Regions from separate parts of the Blautia aquisgranensis genome, predicted to be linked through region 2. Evidence: predicted binding sites of a transcription regulator. Region 2 holds the regulator's gene; the other holds the start of a gene.
The links. Region 2 encodes Rex, which represses fermentation and respiration genes when NADH is low (regulators of the CRP and FNR family bind a similar motif). Its sites were predicted from a motif close to ATTGTTAANTANTTAACAAT; they were not measured.
Positions count from the first base shown of each region.

Region 1: WMO28_RS06905 (L-lactate dehydrogenase) is a predicted target of Rex. The motif match lies at 4,723-4,742, and genes of this name have one in related genera.

Region 1 covers NZ_JBBMEJ010000006.1:149,620-157,181, reverse strand. The annotation lists gene WMO28_RS06925 (hydrogenase iron-sulfur subunit) at 1-269, opposite strand, end outside; gene WMO28_RS06920 (4Fe-4S binding protein) at 260-2,248, opposite strand; gene WMO28_RS06915 (4Fe-4S dicluster domain-containing protein) at 2,255-2,644, opposite strand; gene WMO28_RS06910 (CoB--CoM heterodisulfide reductase iron-sulfur subunit B family protein) at 2,641-3,435, opposite strand; gene WMO28_RS06905 (L-lactate dehydrogenase) at 3,722-4,672, opposite strand; gene WMO28_RS06900 (NUDIX domain-containing protein) at 5,089-5,550, opposite strand; gene WMO28_RS06895 (P-loop NTPase family protein) at 5,581-7,035, opposite strand; gene WMO28_RS06890 (Na+/H+ antiporter NhaC family protein) at 7,032-7,562, opposite strand, start outside.
Region 2 covers NZ_JBBMEJ010000022.1:11,761-19,322, reverse strand. The annotation lists gene WMO28_RS14570 (NAD(P)H-hydrate dehydratase) at 1-1,056, opposite strand, end outside; gene WMO28_RS14565 (redox-sensing transcriptional repressor Rex) at 1,125-1,769, opposite strand; gene abc-f (ribosomal protection-like ABC-F family protein) at 1,985-3,901, shown strand; gene WMO28_RS14555 (inositol monophosphatase family protein) at 3,928-4,707, opposite strand; gene WMO28_RS14550 (pyridoxamine kinase) at 4,731-5,597, opposite strand; gene pdxR (MocR-like pyridoxine biosynthesis transcription factor PdxR) at 5,690-7,006, shown strand; gene WMO28_RS14540 (precorrin-8X methylmutase) at 7,054-7,562, opposite strand, start outside.

The DNA.
Region 1 (7,562 bases), on a different contig from region 2:
ATACGTCTTCTTGCGTAGTAGTTACCTGTGCTGTAATGACAGTCTCCAGGATGACATCCACACATGATCACACCGTCAGCACCTTTCTCAAAAGCACGGAGGATGAACATTGGATTGACACGGCAGGAACATGGAACACGGATGATCTTTACATCAGCCGGATAAGAAAGACGGCTGCTTCCTGCAAGGTCTGCACCTGCGTAACTACACCAGTTACAGCAGAATGCTACAATCTTAGGTCTGAATTCTTCGTTTGTTTCTATCGACATATTGCATCTACCTCCGCGATAATCTGTCTGTTGGAAAAGCCTTGCAGATCCATTGCACCAGACGGGCAGGCTACTGTACATGCACCACATCCCTGGCAAAGTGCTGTGTTTACAACGGCTACTCTTCTTGTTTCACGGATACCGTGGTCATTTACTTCTTTATCTTCATAGGAAATTGCTCCATACGGGCAGACATTTGCACATGTAGAGCATCCGTTACATAACAGCTCATCAGATTTAGCTGTACATGGGTTGGTTGTCAGCTTGTCTTTTGCAAGAAGGCCAATTGCCTTAACTGCTGCCGCACCAGCCTGTGCTACTGTCTCCGGAATATCTTTCGGTCCCTGGCAGACACCGGAAAGGAAGATACCTGCTGTTGGAGATTCTACCGGACGAAGTTTTGCATGGGCTTCTGTAAGGAAGTTATTGGTATCAATACTTGCTGTAAGCATTGTCGCAATTTTACGGACATCCGGATTCGGTTCAATGGCAGTTGCAAGAACAACCATATCTGCTTTCTTAAGAACCTGCTTGTTATCGATCAGGTCAGATCCCTGTACAAGAAGACTTCCATCCGGCTGAGGAATTACTTTTCCTACCTGACCTTTGATGTAGTTTACACCGTACTGCTCTACTGCTCTTCTGTAGAACTCATCAAAGTTCTTACCCGGTGTACGGACATCAATATAGAATACAGTTACATTTGTATCCGGATATTTATCGCGGATTAACATTGCATGTTTTGCTGTATACATACAGCAGATTTTGGAACAATATGGTTTTCCTCTGTCATCGGAGCAACGGCTTCCCACACACTGGATAAATACAAGTTCCTTCGGAGCTTTTCCATCGGAAAGGCGCTCTAAGTGTCCCTTTGTAGGACCTGCTGCATTCATAATACGTTCCAGTTCAAGAGATGTGATAACATCTTTGCTCTGGCTGTATGCGTATTCATCATATTTGTCAAGTTTAATGGTATCGAAACCTGTAGCAACTACGATCGCACCGTATTTCTGTGTTACGATCTCATCCTGCTGATCGTAATCAACGGCACCTGCCTGACATACTTTGGAACATACACCACATTTTCCGGTTTTAAACTTAATACAGTTCTCACGGTCAATAACCGGAACATTCGGGATGGCCTGTGCAAATGGAGTGTAAATAGCTGTTCTGTTATTTAACCCTCTGTTAAATTCATTTGGTATTTTCTTAGATGGACATTTTTCCTGACAGACACCGCAGCCTGTACATTTGTCCATATTTACACTTCTTGCTTTTTTTCTGATGTCAACAGTGAAATCTCCTACGAATCCACTGACATGTTCTACTTCACTGTATGTATAGATATTGATCTTCTCATGAGCTGCAGCCTCTACCATCTTAGGAGTGAGGATACATGCAGAACAGTCAAGTGTCGGGAATGTTTTGTCAAGCTGTGACATTCTTCCACCAATACTTGGAGTTTTTTCTACAATATCTACTTCATAGCCTGCATCAGCGATATCCAGGGCTGTCTGGATTCCGGCGATACCGCCGCCGATGACCAGGGCTCTCTTGGTAACACGGCTCTCTCCTGGCTGAAGAGGAGTGTTTAAGTTGACTTTTGCGATTGCTGCTCTGGCAAGGATCACTGCTTTCTTTGTAGCTTCTTCCATATCCTTATGGATCCAGGAACAATGCTCACGGATGTTTGCAATCTCCACCATGTATGGATTCAGACCAGCTCTCTCTGCTGCTTTTCTGAATGTTGCTTCATGCATACGTGGAGAACATGAACAGACAACCACACCCGTCAGGTTCTTTTCTTTGATGGCTTCCTGAATCTTAGCCTGACCTGCTTCTGAGCACATGTACTGGTAATCTTCTGCATGAACGACACCCGGCTCTTTGGCAGCTAATTCAACAACTTTTTTTACATCTACCGTAGCGGCGATATTACTTCCGCAATGACAGACAAATACACCAATTCTCTGCACGCTGGCTTACCTCCTGTATCTTCTGAATGCACTTACCAGAAGCTGCTGTGGCACTTCCGGATCAAGAAGCTGTGGAATCTCATCTGCTGTCAGGTAGTCTCCGCCCTTCTGACGAACAACCAGCTGTCTTGCAGCATCAATGATCTTTCCAGGTTTTACATCTCTTGGGCAACGCTCTACGCAGGCAAAGCAGGAAAGGCATTTCCAGAGAGATTTTGAATTGACAAGTGCTTCGATATCTTCGTTTACAACATAGGATACAAACTGATGTGGTTTGATATCCATTTCATTGAAGGAAGGACAGGTAGCAGAACATTTTCCACATTTCATACATTTCAGCGGATTGGTTCCTGAGATTTCTTTAATCTTTTCTGCTGCTGAATGATTATCTCTCATTTTGCCACCTCCTCTTTTACTCCGAGGGCTTCTGCAAGCAGCTCTGTGAAATAATATACAGGCAGATCGCTGGAAGCATTTTTATTTAAATTATATTTACACAATGGACAGGCTGTGATCAGCATATCAGCTCCAAAACCTTTCGCACTGTCTTCGATTTTCTGACACATATTCTGGGACATTTCTTTTTCCTTAAGAGAAATGTAACCACCACAGCATTCGTTCCTGTATGGATAGCTCACCGGTTCTGCACCAAGTGCACGGATGAAATCTTCCATGATCGTAGGATTCTCAGGATCATCAAATGCCATGATCTTGCCCGGACGTAACAACAGACATCCATAGTAAGCTCCGACTTTCTTTCCTGTAAGCGGATTTACCACTTTCTCTTTCAGCTTGTCAAAACCAACCTTATCACGAAGTACTTCCAGATAATGGAGTACGGTGGTCTCCCCTGTGTAAGGCTCTTCAAGCTGCATATAATTGTTTGCTCTGGTGCGGATATCTTCCACATTTTTCATATCATCATTGACACGTTTGATCACGTGATGACAGGCAGAACAGATTGTCACCAGATCCTGGCCTTTTTCTTTGGCCTGATTAAGAGCACGTACGGAAGAAAGTTTTGTAGCAATTTCATCTGTTCCCAGAGGATAAACACCTCCACAGCACTGCCAGTTTTCAATCTCTTCCAGTTCAAACCCAAGTGCTCTGGCGCTGGCTCTGGCATATTCATCCAGATCTTTCGCCTTGTTCTTCAGGGTACAACCCGGATAATAACTGTATTTCATACTTAACATTATCCTTTCTTAGCTGTTTAGATAAAAATTGTTTATTTTTTAACGAAAAATAACAAAAAATATAAATCAAGACTAATACAATTACTTTTTATATCTTTTTTAGAATACAAAAAATAAAAGAGTTCGCACACCCTTCCTCCGCCTTAAGGAGTGTATCAGCTCGATTTCCTGCGTCTAAGCATATCACATTGACAACATTTTAACAAGTATTTTTGATATTTTTTTTCATTAAAACAAATCGATACATTTTCTCTCGATATGATTCATCCGTTTATAATCAATCAAGATCAATCTGAGCAATAATTTCTTTCAGTGCAGCTGCACTTTTTTTCAGCTGTTCAATCTCCGCTTTTGTCATCCGCATCGGAACTTTACCCTGCACACCGTTTGGCCCTACCAAAGTCAGCGTACTTAAACATACATCTTCAATTCCATATTCCCCATGCATCATAGTAGATACTGTAGAAATAGACTCTGAAGAAGATACCAGCAGACTGCAAAGTTTGCATACAGAGGAAGATACCGCATAAAAAGTTGCTCCCTTCTTTGCAATGATTTCGCCACCTGATTTCTGTACATACTGAACCATTGCTTCTTTGTCGATCGGTTCGATATCTTTTCCAAGTTTCTTCTCCAGATTATAGTACTCATCTACACTTACACCGGAAATATAGGCTCCTGACCACGGAATAAAGGAAGTGTCCCCATGCTCGCCAAATACATACGCATGAATATTACTTTGTGCGATATGAAAATGCTTGGATAATCCGCAGCGCAGACGCGCAGAATCAAGGATTGTACCAGAACCAAGAATCTGATTTTCAGGAAGTCCGGAAATCTTGGTAAACACATAAGTCATAATGTCGACCGGGTTGCTTACGATCAGATAAAGAGCATTTGGTGCCGCTTTTACAATTTCCGGTGTAATGGCTTTCAGAATATTTACATTTGTCTGTGTAAGTTCCAGTCTTGTCTGCCCCGGCTTACGTGCAATACCAGAAGTAATGATAACAATATCCGAATTTCTGGCATCCGTATAATCTCCGGCAATGATAGAAATAGGATCTCTGAAGCAGGTTCCCTGAATGATATCAAGAACTTCTCCTTCTGCCTTCTCTTTGTTGATATCGATCAGAACGATTTCTGATGCAATATCCTGACTTGATAAGGTATAGGCGATCGTGGCACCAACGCTGCCAGCTCCAATGATAGTAATTTTACTGCTCATAGTGTAATCCTCCTTTGCTTATAACAAAATTTATTTCTAAACGATAACACATTGCTAATAATTTAACAAGAGGTTTTGTATAAATACTGAATAATTTTTTCATTAAAAAACGCAGGGCAAAAATCCTTTTTGCCACAGAAATGCTCGAAGAAGATATGAAACTTAATGTTCCTAAAGGTTCATTTGGCTCAACAGCAGTTAACACTCTTATTCCTATTATTGAAAAGCGGGAAAGAAACAGCGAGGAGCGTTCCCTGAAAACAAGAATCGGAACTCAATTAAGCATCCGGGCTTCCGTAAAAAAAATCAATTAACTTTTTAACCAGACTTTTAGATGAGAAAAGGAGCTTGTTGCACTGAGTAATTCGTGCATCAGCCCCTTTGCTTTTCACTGATATAAATTTCATATTTTTATATTAGTACAAATTAATTTTCTTTTCGATAAGCTTTTCGCCTTCATACTGCAGCTTTACAGAAAAAAATCGTTCTTCTCCAGAAAGGAGCAGATCAAGAAATACTTTATCTCCCTCCCACGCCGGAAGCTTCGGTACCATTGTTTTATCAACCCAGCAAAGCTCTCCCTCGTCACATTCGATCAGTTCACCCGTATATCCATCCGCTGTAAATACACACATAAGTTCCGATTCACATTCACTGTTGACAAACGTTACCAGACCACGAAGTCTGTAAGACGTAAGTGTAAAACCTGTCTCTTCCTTTACCTCACGTACCAGACATTCTTCCGGAGTTTCCTGGCTTTCCACATGTCCGCCAACTCCGATCCATTTGCCTTCATTGATGTCATTACGCTTTTTTACTCTGTGAAGCATCAGATATTTTCCGTTATTTTCTATGTAGCATAAAGTTGTCGTCGTCATGTGCTCTCCTTTTCGTTTCAAAAAAACTTTTCAATTCTTACTCTCTTTCCCACGCATTTGCAAGATTTCCAGCAATATTTCATAAACTGCCATATTGTTCTTTACCACCAGCGCCAGACTTTCTCTTGCCTGGTTCAGCAAATGAAAAAGCTTTCTCACATCAGAATGGCCGTGAAAATGCTCTGCTCTCAGGTAGCCCTTTTCATCGTAGTAATACTGTTCATCCAACACGATTGCCAGTTTTTCAGAATCCCGCACTGCCAGCATACTGATCTGTTCTCTATTCTCCACAGTACGAATCTGAAATCCCCGCCATTCAAGATCTTGCAGAAGATTTTCTTCTTCTTTTTCGTCATTCGCATACAGCACTGTAATATCAGGATACCATCTTGAGCTCCTTTTTTCGGGAAGATGCATCATATTCTGAATAAACGATGAAAGTTCCGCATTTGTACGAATGCGGTTGGTAAGATGAAAGCTCTGGATTTCCGGTAAATTTCTGATCATTTCTATTGTACTGTGATCCATTTCTTCCGGTGAGATCATGTCTTCTGAATCGCTTGAAAAAATCACCGGTCTGTTTTGACTTTTCTTTAACAGAATCAGCAGCTTTTCTTCTGACAAAAGATGTGCCTCATCTACCAGAATACTGCTGTAACCGCTCAGATCCGTTTCTTCTTCCAGCTCACTGTCAGACAGAAAATCAATTCGCCGCAGACGCTCATGAAGAAGCTTCCATTCCTGCCCTGCTTCTCCACAGTGAATGATACAGATCTGCTGCCGCCCGGAAAGCTTCATCCCAATATCATAAAGCAGCAAGGTTTTTCCGGTTCCCGGAAGTCCGCTGAAATGAAAATATCCTTCCCTTTTTCCACGAATCCGCTTCAGGATCTGACGTTCAATATCTCTCTGCTGAGAAGTAAGGAAATACTCTTTTCGCAGAAAACGCTCCGGTTCTGTCAGTGGAGAGATCAGATACAGCTCTGCCTGAAAAAGTTCCTCAATATCTCCCTTATAATCCTGTCCTTCTTTTTCAAGTGCACTGCAAAGCTGTTTCCAGTCACCTTCCACAATATGATCATGGTTGGTCAGTCTCACCAGCCGGTCTTCACTGCTGATATATGTATATGAGAAGATCGGTTTCCCCAGAGCAGACAGATAATACCTGTTCTGGATCAGCTGCCTGCGGATGTCGTCATCTGATACCCTTCCACTTTTCAGTTCAATGTTTACAATCTGATCCTCCTTGATCTGGAGAAGATCAAACTCTTTTCCAAGCTTCGGAATCTGAAACGAATAGAAAAAACGGAGTTTATAAAACTCCTGCATATGTAACTCCAGTTGCTTCACCAGAGCTTTCATGCTTCCCAGCTCCCATTCTTTTATTTTGAGAAAAAACTCTCTGCCTGAAAGCTGACGTTCCAGTTTCTGAATACATTCTGCAGACTGATTTCTTGTAAGTGCATAGACAGATATTGATTTCATATTTTTTTTACCCCGAAAATTGCGATCAGTGAGCTTAAAAGCAGAAACAGCGGATAAAAAAGCTTCGGCATGATCTGAAAAGCAGAAAGCTCACACCCCAGCTCATTTGCCGCAGAAATAGCAACCAGCATCTGTGCTCCATATGGGATCACTCCCTGGAAAATACAGGAAAATGTATCCAGTATAGATGCCGTTTTTCTTGGAGTGATTTTATATTCAATCGCCATCTCCTTTGCAATCGGATTCGCCATAACAATAGCTACTGTATTATTCGCTGTTGCAATATCCATAGCTCCGACAAGCATCCCCATTCCAAGAAGGCCGCCTTTTTTCCCCTTAAAAAGTCTCCGGATCCCGGATAAAAGTGCCTCGAAACCGCCGTGCTCCCTGATCAGGGCACACATGGCAGCTACAAGAATCGCCACCATACATGTCTCGAACATTCCGGAAACACCGGAACCGATATTGGTCAGAAGCTCTACCGGTGTGATATGTCCGCCAAGAAGCATGATCAACGCACCCGAAAC
Region 2 (7,562 bases):
AGGATGCGCGGCCAGAAGATTCAGCCCGTCTGCATCCAGCACAAGATACTTCTTTTCGCGGGCAGCTGCCGTGAGAAACCACTGTTCTCTCTCACGGCTCTCCCCGGAAGTTCCAAGTCCCGGTCCGATCACGATCACATCGCACCAGGAAAGAAGCTGTTCATTGGATTCCTCATCAAAACGGGTGCATACCATAGCCTCCGGAAGAAGGATCTGCAATGGGATCCGGTTCTCCTCCACTGTCTGAATCTTCACCATTCCCGCCCCGGCCCGGAGTGCTGCGCTTGCGCTTAAGTAAGCTGCTCCGCACATACCTGCACTTCCGGTAACAAAAAGAATTTTTCCGAAGGTACCTTTATTTCCGCCGGGATCACGCTCCGGAAACAGCTTCAGGTCTTTCTTTTCCAGACAGCGTGCGGATGCCTTCACAGCTTCCTGCTCATAGATCCCGATATCAGCTACCACGATCTTTCCTGCATACAGCCTTCCCGGATAAAAGCAAAGTCCTCTCTTCCGGTATGCGAATGTGACAGTCAGATCTGCGCTGAAAGCAATGCCCATTTCCAGGCCAGTATCTCCGTTAACTCCTGATGGGATGTCTACAGCGATCTTTTTGGCCCGCGCACTGTTCATCTCATGAATGATCTCAGCATATCGTCCCTCGATCGGACGCGCAAGCCCCACACCGAACACGGCATCTACTATAGTAGTATATTCACTCCAGTCCGGGTTATTCACCTCCGGCACATGATAACCGGTGGCGATCTTGTATTGTAAGGTCGTCTCCCGGGTCATTTTTTCTTTGTTTCCGGCCATGTAGAAATCTGCACGAATTCCTTTCAGATGAAAGATCCTGGCAACCGCAATTCCATCACCGCCATTGTTTCCGCTTCCGCAGACAACCAGGATCCGTTCATTCTTTCCAAGGTACTTCTCTGTCTCTTCTACGACCTTCAGTGCTGCCCGCTCCATCAGAACTTCTGATGCCACTCCGATCTTGTGGATTGTGGCACTGTCCAGATTCTTCATTTCCCCGCAGGTAACAAGCTTCTTCATGCTGTTTCTATACCTCCCTCTGTAACAGAGAAAGCTGCCGTCTCCGGCAGCCTCATTCTCTGATTTTACTATTCCACATGCTCCTGCCTGTATTTACTCAGATTATAAGACAGTGTCATCAGACTCTCGGAAAGATGTACGTTCTCCACGATCACATCATCCGGTGTCTCCAGATCAAGATGTGCAAAATTCCAGATAGCCTTAATACCGTTCTCTACCAGAATATCTGCCATTTCTTTGGCCTTATTCTTAGGAAGAGTAAGAATAGCGATCTCCACGTTATTCTCTTTCAGGAAAAACGGAAGCTCACTGAGCATCTGGATCTCCAGTCCGCGGACTGCAATTCCCTCAAGAACAGGGTTTACATCAAAAATTCCTACCAGCTTAAAGCCCCTTTTCTCAAAGTCCACATAATTGGCAAGTGCCTGTCCCAGATTACCTGCACCAAGAATGATCATCGGATGAATCGTATCCAGTCCCAGGATCTTACCGATCTCCGTATAAAGATAATGTACATTATAGCCATACCCCTGCTGACCAAAACCGCCAAAATTATTAAGATCCTGACGGATCTGGGAAGCTGTGGTGTGCATCTTCTTACTTAATTCATTGGAAGAAATACGCTCTACATTGTCTTCCATCAGCTCTCCTAAGTAGCGGTAGTAGCGTGGCAGACGCTTAATCACCGCTTTCGAGATTTGTTTTGTCTCCACGATAGTTTCCCTCCTTATCTTACACTAGGTTAATTATACCGAATTGATATTTTCCTGTCAATTAATCTTGTGACTTATGTACAAATTTCTTCATATTTTTTCAAATATTTGATTTTTTCTTTGAAATCCCCGCGGTTTCCGTTATAATAGGTAGAGGATTTTTCCTGTTTTTTACGAAACAGAGACAGGATCCTTTGTACAGGAGGACAGTTTTTATGATTTTATCATGTCAGAATATATGCAAAGCCTTTGGCGAAAAAGTAATCTTGAACGACGCATCCTTTCATATTGAGGATCGTGAAAAGGCAGCTCTGATCGGCTGCAACGGTGCAGGTAAGACTACACTTCTCCGCATTATCATGCAGGAGATTTCCGCGGATTCCGGTACGGTGGTGCTCGCCCGCGACAAAAATATCGGTTACCTTGCCCAGTATCAGGATATCCACGGGCACCATACCATATACGAGGAGCTTCTTACCACCAAGCAGCACATCATCGATATGGAACGCCGCATCCGCTCCCTGGAGCAGGAAATGAACAACGTTACCGGCGATGACCTGAACCGTCTGATGGAGACCTATACCCGTCTCACCCATCAGTTTGAGCTGGAGAACGGCTATGCTTACAAGAGCGAGCTTACCGGTGTACTGAAAGGTCTGGGATTCACAGAAGAAGACTATGACAAATACATCGAGACTCTTTCCGGAGGCCAGAAGACCCGCGTAGCCCTGGGTAAGATGCTTCTCTCCAAGCCGGACATCCTGCTTCTGGATGAACCTACCAACCACCTGGACATGGAGAGCATTTCCTGGCTTGAGACTTATCTTCTCAATTATCCGGGCGCGGTATTCATCGTATCCCATGACCGTTATTTCCTGGATAAGGTAGTCACCAAGGTGGTAGAGATCGAGGCCGGCCAGACCCGTGTATACAGCGGAAACTATTCAGCTTATGCGCTCAAGAAGGCACAGCTTCGTGATGCACAGTATAAGGCATACCTGAATCAGCAGCGAGATATCAAACATCAGGAGGCTGTGATCGCCAAGCTGAAATCTTTTAACCGTGAGAAATCCATCAAACGCGCTGAGAGCCGTGAGAAGATGCTGGATCGCGTGCAGCGCATTGAGAAGCCGCTGGAGATCCAGGATCGTATGCGTATCTCCCTGGAGCCCCGCGTTTTAAGCGGCAATGATGTTCTCCATGTAGAAGAGCTTTCCAAAGCATTCCCGGGACAGACACTTTTTTCGGATATTTCCTTTGATATCAAGCGCGGAGAACGTGTAGCTCTCATCGGTAACAACGGAACCGGCAAGACTACTATGCTGAAGATCATCAACGGTCTTCTGGAAGCAGATGCAGGTAAATTTTCCCTTGGCTCCAAGGTACAGATCGGCTATTACGACCAGGAACATCACGTTCTTCATATGGATAAGACAATTTTCCAGGAGATTTCCGATACCTATCCGACTCTTACAGAGACTGAGATCCGTAATATGCTTGCAGCCTTTCTGTTTACAGGGGACGATGTATTTAAAGAGATCTCCGCTCTTTCCGGTGGTGAGCGTGGCCGTGTTTCCCTGGCTAAGCTGATGCTCTCGGAAGCCAACTTCCTGATCCTGGATGAGCCTACCAACCATCTGGATATCGCCTCCAAGGAAATCCTGGAAGAAGCCCTGGTAAGCTATACCGGTACAGTACTGTATGTATCCCATGACCGTTATTTTATCAACCAGACCGCTACCAGGATCATGGAACTGACCAATCAGGCAGTTGTAAATTATATCGGCGATTACGATTATTATCTGGAGAAAAAAGAAGAGCTGACCACTGCCTATGCTCCAGGAATTGATTCCCCTGAAGCCCCCCAGGAAGAAAAAGCAGTCTCCGAGAACAAGCTTTCCTGGCAGCAGATGAAAGAAGAACAGGCAAAAAAAAGAAAACGCGAGGCAGAACTCAAAAAAGTCGAAACCCGCATTGAAGAACTGGAAACAAGAGACCAGGAAATCGATGATACCATGGTTCTTCCGGATGTGTGCACCAACGTGGCAGAATGTACGAAACTCAGCCGCGAAAAAGCCGCAATTGCAGAAGAACTGGAAACACTATATGAGAAATGGGAAGAGCTGGCCTGACGGTCAGCTCTTTTTCCCACTTTCATTCATCGTTTTAATTCTTTCAGAAGAATCTCTTCGAACTGCGGCGCACAGGCAAGGATATCTCCGTTCTTCAGATAAGTCGGCTCCCCACCTTCCCAGGTTCTTACCACACCGCCCGCTTCCCGGACAATGACCGTTCCGGCTGAGTAATCCCAGGGCTTCAGATCCCGTTCAATATAACCATGCTCTCTTCCGCAGGCCACATAGCACATGTCAAGCTCCGCGGAACCTGTACGGCGGAAATCCCCGCATTTCATAAAGATATCATAAAAAATCGGAAAGAGATTCTTCGCCTCGGATTTTGTGTACGGTGTGGAGCCGTAAGAGATTACGGCGTCCCCGAAATTCTCCGTATCCGATACATGGATCTTCCGGTCATTCAGATAAGCGCCCTCGCTTTTTGCTCCATGAAACAGCTCATCCGTAAACGGGTTATAGACTACTCCGAAAACGATCTCTCCCTTTTCGTAGAGCCCCAGTGCCACGGCACTCATATGAAAATCCAGGATCAGATTGGCAGTTCCGTCGATTGGGTCTAAAATCCAGTAAACACCATCTTTTAAAAGTCCGGTGTTCTCTTTCTCTTCCGCGATCAGCGGAATCTCCGGAAAAGCTTTTCCTAGCTCTTCCTTCAGAAAATTCTGCACAGCCAGATCTACGTTGGTCACATAATTGGCTGCTCCCTTTACCATTACTTCTTCCTTCTGCATTTCTCTTAAGATCAGATCTTTTGTCTGTCTTACAAGTTCGATGACTTTTTTCTGCTGCTGTGCTTCGATCATTTTTTCTCCTCTTTTCCGTAATTTTATCCGATCAGCTTGTGAAGATGCAGTTCAAAGCACACACCGTCGTTGCGGTCTGTCCCTTCCTTAACTGCATCCTGAATGGACGCCGAAATAAAATCCACTGCTATCTGTGCACATTTTTCCATAGGATATCCTTTCACCAGGCCTGCACTGAGCACCGATGCAAAAAGATCTCCGGTCCCGGAATAGCTGCCGCCGGATTTCTCCGCAAATATCCAGGAGCTCTTTCCTTTTTCCAGGACAAGATTGCCCATTCGAAGCGGTTCCCCTTCTTCTTTGTGGTCTACACCTGTGATCACTACTGCTGAAAGAGAAAATTTCTCTGCAAGACTGCGCCCGGTCTCCTGGATCCGCACCAGACGCTCTTCTCCGTTTATACTCTGAAATTCCCTCCATTTCTTCTCCATCCCTTCTTTTCCATGAAGGAGAAGAAGTGCCTCCGTGAGATTCGGTGTGATCACATAAGAGCGATTCACCAACTCGCAGAATCTTTCACGAAGTCCCTCTGTATAGATTGGATAGACTTCTCCATCATCCCCCATCACAGGATCTGTAAGGATCAGCGTATCCTTCCCTGCAAATATATCCATAAATTTCAAGATCTGATCCGCCTGTTTCTCATCCGAGAGAAAACCTGTATAGATCCCATCCGGAGAAAATCCCCGTTTCTTCCACTGTTCCATATATAGTTCCATATGCTCCGTGAAATCCTCACAGAAATACGTCTCATAGCCAGTCTGATTACTTAAAACAGCTGTGGGAAACGGACAGGCCTGCACTCCCATAACCGAGATCACCGGAATCGCCGCTGTGAGAGAACATTTGCCCAGTCCGGAAAGATCGTTGATCACTGCTATTTTCTTCATCTTATTTCTCCAGTCTTGAGTTTTTTTCTGTATTATTATAGAATAAACTGTCACGTTAACGCAATCACTTTTGGAAGGAAATTACCATACCAATGTTAAATATATCCGCAGAACACAAAAAAGAGCATCTTTATCTGGAAGTCTATCATTATTACCGGAAGCTGATCATGGAGAACCGGCTTCTCCCGGGAAGCAAAATGCCCTCCCTCAGGAAATGTGCACAGGATCTGAAGCTGAGCCGGACCACTATCGAAACTGCCTATCTCCAGCTGGCAGCCGACGGCTACATTATCGCCAGGGCACAAAGTGGCTATTACGTCACGGATATTGCCAGAAAGCAGCACTCTCTCCCGCACGAAAAACATCCCCAGGACACGGTTCCCTGTATTTACGATTTCGCCTCTTCAGGCGTTGACCGGGAGAGCTTTCGTTTTGACCTGTGGCAGCGCTACATTAAGAGTGCCCTCCGCCAGGATGAGCGCATGCTTTCCTACGGCGAGCCTCAGGGGGAAAAAGATTTCCGGGAAGTTCTCGCAGACTACATCCGGGAACGTCGAAATGTGATCTGTTCCCCTGACGATATCGTAGTCGGCGCGGGTATCCAGAGCCTGCTCCAGATCCTCTGCCCCCTGATCCGCGAGAGAAAGACCGTTTCTTTTCCCACACCTTCTTTTGTACAGGGCAGCACTATCTTTGAAGATCACGGCTTCGAAGTTCATTACCGGGACAAAAACTGTGACGTGATTTATGTATCCCCTGCCCATATGACCAAATGGGGCGAGATCATGCCAGTAAAACGCCGTCTGGAGCTGATCCATCACGCAGAATTATATGATCATCTTATCATCGAGGATGATTTCGAAAACGAATTCGTTTATCTCCAGAAGCCGACTCCTTCTCTTTTCGGACTTGCAGGCGGGGAAAACGTTGTTTATTTCGGCTCCTTTTCCAGGCTGCTGCTGCCTTCCATCCGTCTGAGCTTTATGGTACTTCCGCCTGCTCTCCGGGAGCAGTACAAAAAAAAAGCTGCCTTTTATAATCAGACAGCTTCCAAAGCAGAACAGATTGCTCTTTGTCAGTTTATCCGCGACGGACATCTTCTCTCCCAGACAAGAAAACTCCGCCGTCTCTATTCCCAGAAACTGAAAGCCCTTTCTGCCGCTGTAACGGAAACTTTCGACAAAAACTGCCAGATCAAAACCGGAGCAGCCGGAACCAGCCTTGCCCTCACACTTCCCTGCACACTGACCGGCAAACAGCTGAAAAAAAAGGCACAGGCCAATGGCCTGCGCCTGGAGCTTCTGAAAGAAACCGAAAACGATGTAACGCTGGTTCTTTCCTGCTCTTCCATTCCCATGAATGATTTTCTTCCTGCCTGCCAGCTTCTGAAAGAAGTGCTCGGACAATAACTACTTCCGGCAGACAGAACCTTATAAACGTATGGCAATAACCGGATTTAATCTCTCCGGTTATCGATCATGTACAGAAGTGCATTTACGATACATGCTGCGATATTGCTTCCACCCTTGCGTCCTTTTGCTACAATATACGGAACGTCTGCATGCATGATCAGTTCTTTTGACTGTACCACATTGACGAAGCCTACCGGCACGCCGATGATCAGCTCAGGATTAATCTTGCCTTCCTCGATCAGCTCATAAAGACGTACCAGAGCTGTAGGTGCATTTCCAATAGCAAAGATCAGCTTCTCATCCATCTGAGCTGCTTTATCCATGCTGGCGGTCGCTCTTGTAGTGCCGTTCTTTTTTGCCATGGCAGCTACATCTGTGTCGGACATGAAGCAGTATGCCTCACCACCGTAGCGTGCCAGTGCATGCTTGTTGATGCCGGCTTTTGCCATCTGGGTATCTGTTACAATGCAGGCACCGTTGCGGATGGCTTCCAGTGCTTTCTCCACAGCACCTTCGGAAAAACAGAGATTTTTGGCATAATCAAAATCTGCGC